Linked DNA regions of Frankia casuarinae. The protein of the gene in region 2 interacts with the protein of the main gene of each other region in a pairwise test. Links are inferred from orthologs where the notes say so. Each region holds a gene or a part of one and is shown on either strand. Other genes may lie near its edges.

Evidence for each region.
Region 1: the proteins of FRANCCI3_RS20475 (region 2) and FRANCCI3_RS21785 interact in binary tests that used the Escherichia coli proteins (3 or more experiments, as listed by UniProt). The link is inferred for Frankia casuarinae from one-to-one orthologs.

Annotation. Positions count from the first base shown.
Region 1 is NC_007777.1:5,143,496-5,150,815, forward strand. Bases 2,569-5,350 are described here. They hold FRANCCI3_RS21785 (response regulator transcription factor), read right to left. Parts: upstream 4,436-5,350; coding sequence 3,701-4,435; downstream 2,569-3,700. Other genes in these bases: FRANCCI3_RS21775 (DNA polymerase III subunit delta'), read left to right, coding at 2,569-2,619; FRANCCI3_RS21780 (PSP1 domain-containing protein), read left to right, coding at 2,772-3,719; FRANCCI3_RS21795 (inorganic diphosphatase), read right to left, coding at 5,017-5,350. Outside these bases: tmk (dTMP kinase), read left to right, coding at 1-1,332; more of FRANCCI3_RS21775, read left to right, coding at 1,375-2,568; more of FRANCCI3_RS21795, read right to left, coding at 5,351-5,556; FRANCCI3_RS25445 (hypothetical protein), read left to right, coding at 5,640-6,092; dacB (D-alanyl-D-alanine carboxypeptidase/D-alanyl-D-alanine endopeptidase), read left to right, coding at 6,102-7,320. UniProt on the Escherichia coli protein: Response regulator member of the two-component regulatory system CpxA/CpxR which responds to envelope stress response by activating expression of downstream genes including cpxP, degP, dsbA and ppiA.
Region 2 is NC_007777.1:4,838,230-4,845,656, forward strand. The notes cover bases 4,539-7,427. They hold FRANCCI3_RS20475 (diaminopimelate decarboxylase), read right to left. Parts: upstream 6,766-7,427; coding sequence 5,311-6,765; downstream 4,539-5,310. Other genes in these bases: FRANCCI3_RS20470 (hypothetical protein), read right to left, coding at 4,539-4,938; FRANCCI3_RS20480 (diaminobutyrate--2-oxoglutarate transaminase family protein), read left to right, coding at 7,414-7,427. Outside these bases: FRANCCI3_RS20455 (hybrid sensor histidine kinase/response regulator), read right to left, coding at 1-709; FRANCCI3_RS20460 (SpoIIE family protein phosphatase), read left to right, coding at 882-3,182; FRANCCI3_RS20465 (ATP-binding protein), read left to right, coding at 3,408-4,253; more of FRANCCI3_RS20470, read right to left, coding at 4,492-4,538. UniProt on the Escherichia coli protein: Specifically catalyzes the decarboxylation of meso-diaminopimelate (meso-DAP) to L-lysine. Is not active against the DD- or LL-isomers of diaminopimelate.

The DNA.
Region 1 (7,320 bases), 300 kb from region 2 along the record:
GGACTCGTCGTGGGCATCCTGGGCGGGTTCGCCGGCGCCGGCTGCGTCATCGCCCTCGGCCGGCTCTACGTCGAGATCCTGGGCGGCGGCGACTCCGCGTACGGGGTGCTCTTCGGCGCGGTGTTCGTCGGCCTCGCCGCCGGCATGGCCGCCGGTCCCAAGCTGCTCGGCGACTACAGTCGGACCCGCCTGTTCGGCGTCTGCGTGACCGGGGCGGGTATCACCCTGGTGATCGTCGCGATCATCCCGAACCTGGTCATCGCCTGCATCCTCGTGGTCGCGGTGGGGGCGTTCGCCGGCGTGGCCTGGGTGACCGGATACACCCTGCTCCAGGCCGAGGTCTCCGACGAGCTGCGGGGGCGCACCTTCGCCCTGGTGCAGTCGCTGGTCCGCATCGACCTGCTGCTCGTGCTCGCCGCCGCGCCCGGCCTGGTTGGCCTCATCGGCTCGCACAGGATCCATCTGTGGGGCGACATCAACGTCCGCGCGGACGGCGTCACCGCGGTCCTGCTCGCCGGCGGTCTGCTCGCCGTCGCGGTCGGCCTGTTCTCCTATCGGCAGATGGACGACCCGACCGGAGCCGCGGTCTGGCCCGAGCTGTGGAACGCGCTGCGCGGCCGGCGGCCGGCGGCCACACGTCCCCGCCGCACCGGCCTGTTCATCGCGATCGAGGGCATCGATGGCGCCGGCAAGAGCACACAGGTGGAGCTGCTACGAACGTGGCTCGCCTCCTCCGGCCGGGAGGTGGTGGTGACCTCCGAATCCGGCGGCACCGCACTGGGAACGGGCCTGCGAGAACTGCTCCTCGACCCGACGGTACGGCTGCACCCCCGGACCGAGGCGCTGCTGACCGCGGCGGACCGCGCCGAACACGTCGCGCAGGTGATCGAACCCGCGCTGGCCCGGGGAGCGATCGTCATCACCGATCGTTACGTCGACTCGTTCATCGCCTTCCAGAGCGTGAGCCAGGCCCTCAGCACCGACGAGCTGTCCGTCCTCACCCAGTGGGCGACGCACGCGCTGCTTCCCGACGTCACGGTCCTGTTGGATCTGCCGGCCGAGATCGTCCTGCGCCGCGCGCGGATGACCGCGTATCCTGATCCGCCGCCGGGGCCGCCGGGGCCGCCGGACGGCCCGGCCGAGGCGGACGACGCCGGGAAGTTGACCTTCCAGGGCCGGGTACGCGACACGTTCCGTCGGCTGGCGCAGAAGGAGCCCGATCGTTACCTTCCGCTAGACGCGACGCGGTCACCGGAGGAGATCCACGCCGAGATCCGCTCGTTCATGGCCAGCCGCATCGATCGGCCAGCCGTCCTGCTCGGTGTGCTCTGACCGACGCGCTCCGGACCGGCGTGGCTCGGGGATGATGGCCCGGTGACGGTCTGGGAGACGCTTGTCGGGCAGGACGCGGTGGTCGCGGCGCTGAGCGCCGCGGCGTCCGCCGCGAGTGCCGGGCTCGCGAGTGGAGGCGGCGCGCCGGCTGCCGCCCGTGCCGGGATGACGCACTCGTGGCTGTTCACCGGACCCGCCGGGGCAGGTCACCAGGACGCGGCGCGCGCCTTCGCCGCAAGCCTCACCTGCGAGAACGAGCCGCCGGGCTGCGGCGAGTGCACCGGCTGCCACACCGTGCTCACCGACACGGCCACCGATCTGCGAACCGTGCAACCGGAGGGGCTCTCGCTCGGTGTGAAGGACGTGCGCGCGCTGGTACGCGACGCCGCCAGCGCCCCGACGGCCGGCCGCTGGCGCATCCTGCTGATCACCGATGCGGACCGGCTCACCGAGGCCGCGGCGAACGCCCTGCTGAAGGCCCTCGAGGAGCCGGCGGATCGGGCGGTGTTCCTGCTCTGCGCCCCCTCCGTGGAGGACGTGCTGCCCACCATCCGTTCCCGCTGCCGGACGGTCGCGCTACGGCTGCCCTCGGCCACGGACGTCCGCGACGCGCTGGTTCGCGAGGGAGTCAACGAGCAGGTCGCCGAGACGGCGGCGCGGGCTTCCCAGGGTCATCTGGCCCTGGCGCGCCGGCTCGCCTCGGATGAGCGGGTCCGGGCCAACCGGGCGGCGGTGTTGCGTATCCCGGCCCGGCTCGGCCGGGTCGGTGACTGCCTGGCCGCGGCGGCCGATCTGGTGAGCGCGGCGAACGCCGACGCGGAGGCCGCGAATGCGGAACGCGACGAGGTGGAGACCGAGGCGCTGAAAACCGCGCTCGGCGTCGGTGCCACGGCGGTCGGCGGGAAGTCCAGGTCCGCGCGGGCCCCGAAGGCGGGGGCCAAGGGCCGGACGATGGTGGTGCGGGGTGCCGCGGGGGCGCTCAAGGAGCTGGAGCGGACCCAGAAGAGCCGAGGTCGCCGCACCGTCCTCGATGCGCTGGATCGGGCCCTGGTGGACCTCGCGGGGCTGTACCGGGATGTCCTGGTCCAACAGCTCGGCGCCGGTGTCGACGCGATTCATCCTGATCACTGCGTCGAGGCCGCCGGATACGCCGCGGCCTGCACTCCGGAACAGACACTGCGCCGGCTGGAGGCTGTCCTCGCGACCCGGGCGTCACTGGCCAGAAATCCCGGCCTCGTCCCACTGCTCGCGGTGGAGTCGCTCACCCTCGCGCTGCGCGACACCTGACAACCGGCGACCGGCGACCGGCGGTGGGGACGAACCGGCGTAATGGCCTGTCTGGGCGGAAGGCCGGGCATATCCTGATCGCGACGCGGACATGCCCTTCGACCAGGTCCGCCCGGGCGGGACCCGGCGGGCGCAGGGAGGTGACCGGTCGGATGCCGATGATGTGCGCGGTGGCGTTCTCCCCACGGGGCAAGCTCTACTATGCCGATCCTGGTTCCTGCAGCCCCCGGGTCGGCGACCGGGTGCTCGTCCCCACCGAGGAGGGCCCCGAGGTCGCCACCTGCATGTGGGCGCCCCAGTGGGTCAGCGACGACATCGGCGACCTGCCGGTGCTCGTCGGGATGGCCGACGCGTCCGACATCCAGCGCGAGCAGGTCTCCCGGCGCCGACGCGCCCGGGCGCGTGTCGCGGCCCGCCGCCTGGCCCGTGAGCATGACCTGCCGATGAAGATCGTCGGTGTTGACCACGTGATGGCCACCGGCGGCTACACGGTCTACTTCAGCGCGGAAGGCCGCGTCGACTTCCGTGAACTGGTGCGGGATCTCAACCGGACGCTGGTGGCGCGGGTCCAGCTGCGGCAACTGTCCGCCCGCGACAGCGCCCGGGTCCAGGGCGGGATCGGTTCCTGCGGCCGCGACCTGTGCTGCGCCACTTTTCTCAACGACTTTGAGCCGGTGAGCCTGCGGATGGCCAAGGAGCAGAACCTCGCCCTCAATCCGATGCGCATCAGCGGGGCATGCGGCCGGCTGATGTGCTGCCTGCGTTACGAACATCCCCTCTACGAGGAGTTCGCCGAAGCCGTGCCCGCGGTCGGAGACCGGGCGACGACCCCACACGGTGCGGGCCGGGTCGTGCGGCACGATGTTCCGCGTCAGCAGGTGGTCGTGGTTCTCGACGGCGGGGGCCGGACCTCGTGCGACCGCGCGGATGTCTGCGCCTCCCGGCGGGTCCACGACACCGCCCACCCCGGTGGCTTGGCGGGATGCTCCCCCCCGGGCAGCACCTCTACAGCCGGCGGGGAAACGACGACAGGAGGGGAAACGACGACAGGAGGGGAAACGACGGCCCTGCGGGAAGGACGTCACGGGTCGAAGCGGTAGCCCATCCCGCGCAGGGTCGTGACCAGCCGGCGCTGCGGTGGACGACCCTCGACCTTGGTTCGTACCCGCCGGACGTGCTCGGTGACGGTGGCGGGGTCCTGGAACCGCGTGCCCCACACCTGCTCGAGGAGTTCCTCCCGGCTGAAGACCCGCCGAGGATGCCGGGCGAGGAAGGCCAGCAGCTCGTACTCGCGCGCGGTCAGATCGATGCGCTCCCCGGCGACGGCGACCTCGCGGGCCCGCAGGTCGATGGAGACGTCTCCGTAGACGAGCGGGTCGCTGCCGTCCCCGGTGCGCTGCGGCGGCGGTTCCGCCGGCCGTCGGCGAAGCCGGGCGCGCACCCTGGCCACCAGTTCTCGCAGCGAGTAGGGCTTCACGACGTAGTCGTCCGCGCCCAACTCGAGGCCGACCACCCGGTCGACCTCCTCGGCCCGCCCGGTGAGCATGATCACCGGAACCTCGCTGGTCTGGCGGAGGCGGCTCAGGACGGCGAAGCCGTCCATCCTGGGCATCGCGACATCCAGCACCACCAGATCGATCTCGGTGGTCTGGAAGAGCCGAAGAGCGGCCTCGCCGTCCGCGGCCTCCAGCACCCGATAACCGAATCTCTCCAGGCTGCGCGCAAGTGCTATGCGAGATGCCTCATCGTCCTCAGCGACGAGGAGCGAGGCTCCTCGCGTCGTCGCTGCTGGTGCAGCGTCTCCGGCCCCGGTCATGGTGCGAAACCCTACGCATCCTCATCGGAACCACTGCGACCGGGGGTGGCGATTTACGGTGTTGCAGCACCCAAAACTAACTAAATGTGACATAAAGAAGATAATTTGCCGACTCAGGGCCATTTTGACGACATAGCACATCCCTCGCCATGACAGCCTGAGACGGAGGCATTCCAGACCGTGCCCGCCACTGGTGGCATCACCGTGGACGGCTGGGATCCGGGGCGACGGCGGGCATCTCGGCCCGCGAACAGCCACCGAACCACCGCCGGGTCGAGCCCGCCCACGCATCTGGCATACTCGACCCGGGCCAGTGCGGTCCTGGCCGTTCGCCGGAGTAGCTCAGTGGCAGAGCAATCGCCTCGTAAGCGATAGGTCGCGGGTTCAATCCCCGCCTCCGGCTCACTCCCCGATTCCGCTCGCACGATCATTACGCGCCAGGTAACCGTCATAGCCGGCACGTCCGGCCCGGCGGCGGGCCGGCTCCCGCCCCGGGCCCATCCCGTGGGTTCCTGAACCTGTCCCACCCCGCTTGGGACGTGGGACAGGTCGTCACGGATACCACAAGCCGGACGGAGGGATCAGGCCGACCTGGGTTCGGCCTCCTGGTCGTGCCCGTCCGCCTCCGCGGCCTCCGCCTCGCGCAGCCGCTTGATGGACGCCAGGATCTCCCGCTCAGCCTCCTTGCGGTCCACCCAGGATGCGCCCTCCACCGACTTACCGGGCTCGAGGTCCTTGTAGACCTCGAAGAAGTGCTGGATCTCCAACCGGTCGAACTCCGGCAGGTGCCGCAGATCCCGCAGGTGCTCCTGCCGGACGTCGGCCACCGGCACGCAGAGAACCTTGTCGTCCGGCCCCTTCTCGTCGGTCATCTCGAACATGCCGATCGTCCGGCACCGCACCAGGCAGCCCGGGAACGTCGGCTCCTCCAGCAGGACGAGGGCGTCCAGCGGATCACCGTCGCGCCCGAGGGTTCCCTCGATGAACCCGTAGTCCGACGGGTAGTGGGTGGAGGTGAACAGCATCCGGTCAAGCCGGATACGGCCGGTGTGGTGATCCATCTCGTACTTGTTGCGCTGCCCCTTGGGGATCTCGATGGTCACATCGAACTCAAGGTCCACTCCGCTCCCTGTCTCCTTCGTCTTCGCCCGGTCCGCACCGGAGCGATCGCCGTTTGTCACATGGTGCTCGTTCGAGCCGTACCGTGCTCGTGGCGCAGTACGTCGTGCTCGTGCCGTACGTCGTGCTCGTGGCGCAGTACGTCGTGCTCGTGCCGTACGTCGTGCTCTGCCAGGCGGTGGACGTGCTCCGCCCGGGGCGCGGGCCACCCACCCCAGTGACCACAACGAGGCGTCACACCCACGACGGCGCACCTAGTGTCGCGGACGCCGCCTCCCACCCGAACCACTCCCACCCGAACCGCACCGGCACCACCACGTTTCCACCGCCGGATCTCCCGGGCACCGAAACCATGCTGGGCACCGGCGACACGCCCGGTGGGGCCTTCTTCGTACCAGTGCCGCCCGCCGACACGACACCTCCGGTGTCCCGTCGCACCCCCGGTGTCCCGTCGCGGCGGGACACCGCCGGGCAGGCCGGCGGCGACGGATCCGGGTTCACCCGCCGCGCCGTCGCCGACCGCCCGCTGGTTGCGTAGTGTCGGTGAGTGACGTCAGCCGCACCGGTCGCCCGGGTAGGGGGGCTCACCGCCCTGGCCGGCGCGCTGCTCGCCGGGTCCCTGTCCGTCGGTCCCACCACCGGATCAGCCGCGGAACTCGCCGGCAGCGGGTCCGACCGCGCGGGCGCTGCGGTGCTCGGCGGTCTCGATTCGGCCGCGCCGATCCCGCAGCCCGCGGCGGTGGCGGCCCGCCTCGCCGGCCCGCTGGGTGATCCCGTTCTGGCGCGGCCCGCGGCCTTCGTCATAGACGCACAGTCGGGTCGGGTGCTCCTCGACGTCCGGTCCCGCATCCCCGTGGCACCGGCCTCCACGTTGAAAACCGCGGTCGCCACGGCCGCGTTGACCACCTTCCCCGACGACCGGCTGCGGACCACCGTGGTCTACAGCCCGCCCGCGGGCGGGAACGCCCGCACATCAGGCGGAACACTGTGGCTCGTCGGCGGCGGAGATCCGACCCTGACCGCCTCCACCGCGCCCGGCGGCTATCCGGCTCTGGCCCGGCTGAGCGATCTCGCCGCTCAGGTCCGGGCCGCGGGTATCACCTCGGCGGCTCGGGTGATCGGCGATGGAGGGCTGTTCGTCGGTCCGGACCGGGCACCGGGATGGCGCGACAACTACGTGACCGACGGGGACGTCGCCCCGGTCTCGGCGCTGGAGGTCGACGCCGGACGGTCGGCACCGGAAGCCGTCGGACCGCGCAGCCCCACCCCGGCCGCCGCCGCGACCACGGCCTTCGCCGCGGCGCTCATGACCGCCGGAGTATCCGTCGGATCGGTGGCCACCGGCCCGGCGGACCCGGCCGCACAACGGGTCGCGGCGGTCTACAGCCCGCCGGTGCGGGTCTTGGTCGAACGCATGCTCACCCAGTCAGACAACGATCTCGCCGAGAGCCTGGGACGGCTCGTCGCCCATCGGAGGGGCCTGCCCGCCTCGTTCACCGGCGCCACCCGCGCGGTGAGGGACGTCCTCGCCGAGGCGGGCCTCCCCGTCGCAGGGATGGCACTGGCCGACGTGAGCGGCCTGTCCATCGCAAACCTGATCATGCCCATGACCCTTGTGGCCATCCTGCGCGCCGCCGTCCTCCCCGGTCGGCCGGCGCTGCGCACCATTCTCACGGGGCTGCCGGTAGCCGGGTTCTCCGGTACGCTAGGTGACCGCTACACCACTGGCGACACCGCCATCGGAGCGGGTGACGTCCGGGCGAAGA
Region 2 (7,427 bases):
GGACCTGGCTGGTCAGGTTGCCCGCCATCGAGTTCACCGACTCGGTGAGGTCCCGCCACACCCCCGAGACGCCCTTGACCTTGGCCTGCCCGCCCAGGTTGCCCTCGGTGCCCACCTCACGGGCGACCCGGGTCACCTCGTCCGCAAACGACGACAACTGGTCCACCATCGTGTTCACCGTGGTGCCGATCCGCAGGAACTCCCCGCGCACCGGCTGGCCGGCGATCTCCAACGCCATGTGCTGGGACAGGTCCCCCTCGGCCACCGCCGCTATGACCCGCGCCACCTCGTGGGTCGGCCGGGCCAGGTCGTCGATGAGGGAGTTCACCGCCTGCGTCATGTCGGACCAGCCGCCGGGGTTGCCCAGGTCCTCCATCCGCAGGGTGAGCCGACCGTCACGGCGGATCACCTTACTGACCCGGGCCAGCTCACGCGCGTGGCGCTCCTGGATGGCGGCCAGCTCGTCGAACTTGCGCACCACGTCACCGGCGTAGCCGTCCCGCGCCGCGAGGCGGGTCGAGAAGTCGCCCTCGCACAGGCGGGTCAGCCCGTGCAGGAGATCCGCGATCAGCTCGTCGGCGGCGGCCCGCGACGCCCGAGTGTCGTCCACGGGAAGGGATGCATGGGGCACGATGGTCGCGGTAGCGTCACCGCCTGGTGCATCCAGATCATGACGAGCCGAGGGTTGCGGGTCGTATGCGGGGCTCATTGGTCTCCTACCTGAGCTCAGTCGACACGATCGTCTCGGGTCCCGGGCCGGGCGGAGGGCCCGGGTCAAGGGCGGTCTCCCACGGGCACCGGCGTGGGGCGGCGTCGGTGGACAGGTGACACCAGCCGCCAGTATCCGCCTCACGATGGACAACGCAGGAGAGACTGAGTACATGTATGGCGCAGCAGGGGGTGGGACGATGCCGGCGCGCGCCATCGCGTTGCCACCGACGCCCGACTCCCCCCGGGCCGCCCGGCGCTTCCTGCTCGAGGCGTTGCACGGGCAGCTGGACGACGACCTGCTGGACTCCGCGCTTCTGCTCGTCACCGAGCTGGTCACCAATGTCGTCGTGCACGCGGGCACCTCGGCCACCGTGGAGGTGCGCGCGGACGGTGACGGCGTGCGGGTCGGGGTCACCGACCGGCATCCGGTCCGCATCGGCATGGCCCGGGTAAAGAAGGTCGAGGACGCTGACTTCGGCATCGACGGGCTGCGCGAGGACGGCCGCGGCCTCGCCCTCGTCGACGCGCTCGCGACGAGCTGGGGGACCGAGCACGGCCGCGGTGGCAAGACCGTCTGGTTCCGCCTGGAAACCGCCGGCGACGGCTCGCCCACCGCTGCTGTGACCAGTCCCGCTGTGGCTGTGACCTGTCCCGCGCCCCGCCCGGTACCGGCCCCCGTGGTACCGGCGCCGCGTCCGGTCCGGCTGATAGCCCGGGACACCGCCCGTGCCCTCACCGCCGAGGGCGAGGTCAGTGAGCTGCTCGCGCAGCTGGTGGACGCGCTCGCGGTCACCGCCGGGCTGGTGCGGCGTCCCGGGCGCGACGGCGGCCGGTCGGAGACCGTGGCCACGCTCGGGGCCGTCGGCCCGGTTACCGAGGCGCTCTTGTTCCCGCTGGATCCGACGCAGGAGAGCCTCGGCGAACTGCTGCTCTGGCCGGCGGCCGGCGGCCGCCCGAGTGGTTCGGGCGGCACCAGCGATTCGGGCGGCACCAGCGATTCGGGCGGAGTGGGTGTCCCCGGCGACGTCCGCCGGATGGATGCCGCCGCGGCGGCCGGGCTGGACCTGGAACGCATCCGCCTGACGACCCGATGGATGGCCCTGGCCCTCGGCGGCGGCGACATGCGACGCGCCGAGGAGCGCCGCATCGGGATGCTGTCCTTCCTCGCCGAGGCGTCCGATCTGCTGGCGGGCAGCCTGGACCTGAGCCGCTCGCTGGCGCTGCTCGCGCGGTTGCCGGTCCCGCGGCTGGCCCAGTGGTGCGCGGTGTACCTGCACCGGGAGAACGCCGATCCCGCCCTGTGGGCGGCGGCACACGCGGAGGAGAACGCGGCGGGCGCCCTCACCGCTGCCGCGGTCGACCCGGACGGCCCGTTGATGGCGGCGGTGCGCTCCGCGAGCGGAGACCGAGTGCGTTCACTGACCGCGCTCGGCGGACCGGCGCTCGTGATGGTGCTGCGGGCCCGGCGGCGGGTACTCGGGGTGCTCGCGCTCGGCCGCCCCGAGGGCAACGCCTTCGCCGCGGACGAGATCGATCTGCTCGCCGACCTCGCGCGCCGGGCCGCCTTCGCGGTCGACAACGCCCGGCTCTACAGCCGGCAGGTGGAACTGGCCGGCACGCTCCAGGCGGGTCTGCGCCCACCGGAGCTGCCGATGATCGAGGGACTGGATCTCGGTTCCGCCTACGGCGCCGCGCAGTCGGCGGGTCTCGACGTCGGCGGCGACTTCTTCGACCTGCTGTGGGGTCCGCTCGGCTGGACGATCGCCATCGGCGACGTCTGTGGCAAGGGTGCAGAGGCCGCCACCGTGACCGGGGTGGCCCGCGCCGTCCTGCGGCTGCTGACGGGCCGGGGTACGGAGCTCGGCGAGGTGCTGCTCGAGTTGAACCGGACCCTGCGCGACGCCGCGTCGTCTCATCCGAACGGGCAGAGTCGGTTCTGCACCCTGGCCGCCGCCACGATCATGGCGCCGGCCGGCGGACCCGCGGAGGGCGAGCCCGCCGACACCGACACCAGCACCAGCACCAGCACCAGCACCAGCACCAGCACCAGCACCAGCACCAGCACCAGCACCAGCACCAGCACCAGCACCAGCACCAGCACCAGGATCCGACTGCGGCTGTTCCTCGCCGGCCATCCCCAGCCGGTGGTGCTGCACGCCGACGGGCGCGCCTCGCTCGTCGGTCGCCCGGGAACCCTGCTCGGCGTCCTCGACGACGACGAGGTCTCGTTTCCGGGGTTCGAGATCGTCCTGCGCCCGGGCGAGTCACTGGTCTTCTACACCGACGGGGTCATCGAGGCCCGCAATGGCGGGAAGCTGCTCGGCGAGGACCGGCTCCTCGACGCGATCGGGGGATGCGCAGGCCTGTCAGCGCAGGGGATCGCGGATCGCGTCCTGGCCGCCGCCGAGCGGTTTGCCGGCGGCAACCTGCGCGACGATGTCGCGATCCTCGTGGCGCGCGTGCCCGGCTGACCGGCATGATGGACGCTTCGGGGTACCTCCGAGGCGCCTCCGCTACGCCCGCGGGCGTCCCCCCGGGCCCCGCGGGCACGAAGGCCCACGGAAAGGAGGCGCCACCGGCACCGCACCGGATGCCAGATCGACATAGCCTCAAGAGGTGCGATCCGGAAACAGAGGCTTCAATCCCCACCCAGTGGGTAGAGCCACCTCGATATCCTCGCACAGGCTTGGTGGTCGATGAGCGCGTCTTCGGTCCCGATGGATGTGGTACGGCAGGCAACGTCCAGTTGCCCACCCGCAACCCACATACTCGCCGAGCTCCCCTATCTGCCCTCCGCCGTCCCGCAGGCCCGCAGGGTGCTCCGCGAGGGCATCCGGCTGGCGGACCTTCCCGAGGACCTGCGCGGCACCGCCGAGCTGCTCGTCAGCGAGCTCGTGACGAACGCGGTCAAATACGGGCAGCCGCCGCTGTGGCTGCTTATCGAGATACGGCCCGGTCTGATCCACGCGTCCGTGTCGGACACCTCGACGGTTCTGCCGCAGCGGCGTGAGGTCGCGCCGGACGCCGAGGGCGGTCGCGGCCTGCTGGTTCTCGACACGTTGGCGGGCAGCTGGGGGACGGTGGCGGTCGAGTCAGGGAAGTACCTGTGGTTCGACCTGCCCGTGCCGGTTCCGCCGGCGCCGGTGGTGGGTCGGCGGTCCGCCTCCGTCCCCGAAGCCGACGGCGCGGCCTCCCCGGGCGCCGGGAGCTCCTCGCTGCCCGAGGGGCCGTCGTCCGCCGACGGGTCGTCACCCGCCGAACCCACCGAACCTACCGAACCCACCGAACCCACCACTGTGACCCGCTCTGCCCCGGCCGCCCGGTACTCCCCACCGATCCGTCCCGCGCCACGTCCCCCGGCCGCCTCCGCATCGGCCCTGCTGTCGTCCGCCTTCGGGATGTCCCCCTTCCCGGTCCTGTCGAGGCGGCCGGGATCGGACCGTGCCGGATCAGGCCGCACCGGAGCGGCACGCGCGGGTTGGGAGGCGGCCCGGCCAAACGACGCCGAGGCGGCCGTCACGATCATCACCAACGGCCCCTGACGCCGTCACGTCATTCCCCGCCCGGCCCTCCCCCGCAGCGGATGGGTCCGGCATGGTTGGCGAATCACCCGATCAGCGGCTCAGCGGGTCAGCGGGTCAGCGGGTCAGCGCAGAGGTTCTGTGACGCCGGTTACAAAAGGGCGTGCGCTACTTGAAAAGCAATGCGGCACTGAATCGTGACGCCGCGTGACGTCACGATCGTCCAAGCGGGCCTCGCCCCGCCGCGGGCCACGTCCCGTCAGACGACGGACGTCCATCCCTGCCCGACGACGCACCGCCAGATGCGGCCACCCGAACCGGTCGAGCCCCCGATGACGAGCTGGCCCGTGGTCACGCAGTCGGCGGGCTGCGGATCGGTGACGCTGATCCGCACCCAGGGATGCAGGATGTCGTTGCCCTGGTGGACGTTGAAGTTGTCCCCGAACACGCCGGCGCCGCCGGCCTTGTTGACGGCGAAGATGGGTTGGTTCAGATGGTCGTAGACGATGAACAGCTGGCCGTTGGGCCCGCCCGTCGACTGGATACGAAGCCCCTCAGCGCTCTGGTTGGTCGCCCGGAACACCCAGGGGTTGCCGGTGAAACCGCTCTGCGCGTAGGCGTAGCCACCGCCGCCGAGCAGCCCGCCGACAAGGGTCGCCGCGCCGAGCACGCTGATGGTCCTGAGACGATGTAGGTACGAAAACATGGGTCTTCTCCCCGATCGATACTCCCGGCCGTGTCCTGATGTGACTCCCGATCGGCAGTCACGGCTGATCTGATAGGAATGCCACTATAGATTGCTAGTTATCTATTCATTGTGACAGAAGTCCTACTTTTGACCAGCCGAACGGGCCAGAACCACGACACATCGGCCCCCGCCGTCCGCAATGTCCCGTTTGGGCGCCAAGTCGATAAACACTGCGTATCGCCCCATCAACAGATTGTCAATAACCCGAAAAATGCGACTTGGAGTAATATTGTCTAGAATGTCAGAAATAACTGCCATGGCGGCTGGAGCGATGAGCTTGAACCTGGTGCTACCTGGTGCTGAAGGAACATTCCTCTCCCGGGTATCCGATCAGCTCGACCGATCGGTGGGGAACGGAGCATGCCGTGTTCCCCGAAGCTCGATGCGCCGGGCCCGGGGGTGGCCGAGGAAATCCGGCAGTGCGAACTCGTAGCCGTACGCACCCGCCATGGGGAAGACGACGACGTCACCCGGCCGCACCCGATCGACCGTGATGTCACGGGCGAGGGTGTCCTCCGGCGTGCACAGCTCCCCGACCACCGTCACCGGACGACCTTCGACCACCGCCTCCCGCGTGTGCTCCGGCTCCGGCCCACCGTTCCGGCCCGATCTCTCCACGACGGCGAAGTTATGGACGATCTCCCACGATGTCGGCAGCGCGAAATGATGAATTCCGCCACGCAGAATCACGAATTCCGTCCCGTAGGAATGTTTGACGTCGATCACCTCGGCGGCGTACCAGCCGGAGTCGGCCACCAGCATCCGCCCCGGCTCGAAGATTACCCGAGTTCCGTCCGGCACCGGCAGCGAACTTAGTCCCTCACCAAATCGGATTAGGTCAAAGGGCCGGTCACCGCGCCGGTCCGGTTCGAACGGAACCCCGAATCCACCGCCCACGTCGACCATCCGCAGCTCGATCCCGGCCACGGCAGCCGTCCGGACGGCGAAATCGAGACACCACCGGACGTAGCCCAGATGGGCGGCGGCATCGAGATTGCCGGACACTGCGTGGACATGGAATCCGACGACGTCGATATGGGCCAGATCCGCCGCGAGTTCGAGCGCGGCGGGGACCTCCGTTTCGGGGATGCCAAACGCACTCGGCCGACCGCCCATTTGGAGGGAGCCTGCCAGGCCTACCTGGGCCGGGTTGACGCGCACCGCCGCCCGCACCCGACGGCCGAGCCGGGCCGCGACGGCGTCCAGGCGGCGCAGTTCGCCGAAGCTCTCGACGTTGACGACGTCGACGTCGGCCGAGACCAGCGCGGTAAGCAGGGTCATCGACTTTCCCGGTCCGGATGCGACCAGGCGGGGACGTCGGGCGGAGTCGACCCGGCCGTACGCTGCCTGCGCCAGGCGCACCTCGTGCGCGGAGGAGACCTCGAAACCGTCGATGCCCCGACCGCTGGCGCCGGTCCTGGCGTCGCTCCTGGCGTCGCTCCTGGCGTCGCTCCTGGCGTCGCTCCTGGCGTCGGTCGGGCTGGCGCCCGGGCTGGAGTCACTCCGTTCCCGCCCCGACCGAGGGATGTCCGGACCGGTCCCACGCAACAGGGCGTCGAGTATCGGCGGAAAGCTGTTGGCCTTGACCGCGTAGCAGACCTCCGCCCACATGGGCAGGCAGGCCCGCAGCGCCGCGGCGTTCCGCGCGGCCGCCGCCGGGTCGTAAAAGTAGGCGCTGACCTCTCCGGCGCCGGCCGGCCAGGCACGCACCGCGGTCAACACCGGACGGGGGAGGCTTTCGGCGGGCAGGGCGCGCAGCGGCGCGGCCGAGGGCGGCAGGTCCACCAGATCGACTCCTCACTCCAATCAGTCGTCACTCCATCAGTCGTCCGAGACTCCATCAGTTGTCCGAGCTCAGCCGCGTCCCTCGCCAGGGACAGGACAATCCCCTCTGCCGCCAGGCGCACTGCCGCCAGGCGCACTGCCGCCAGGCGCACTGCCGCCAGGCGCACTGCCGCCAGGCGCACTGCCGCCAGGCGCACAGGAGCGATGGCGTGTGGCGCGGGCTGCCGAGTGCGGACGCATGGTCCAGAAGGGTGGTCCAGACAGTGGTCTCGGATGGGTGGTCTCCACCTGGACCCGACGCTGTCGGTTAGCCCGATGGTGGGGCGACGAAACACGGATCGGATCCGCAAACGGTGCCTGATACATCACACGGACCGCATCCGGCTTCCGTGCCGCCGGACGGTCGCGGGACGTTCGTCACCGCCATAACCGGTTGTCTGATTCTGATCAACGGGCGTGTAGTGGACATGCCGCAAACACCACAGCCTGAGGCCGATGTTTCTGCCGCAACCCGACTCCCCCGGACGGACTATGAAGAGACCACCACGTCTGCTTGGCACCACCATAACCTTGCGCGGAGCAACCATGGTGCGACTGGCTTAAGTTAGGCTTCCCTCAATCAGCCTGCGCGAAAGGGAGTCGCCCGCGATGACGGTTTCCGC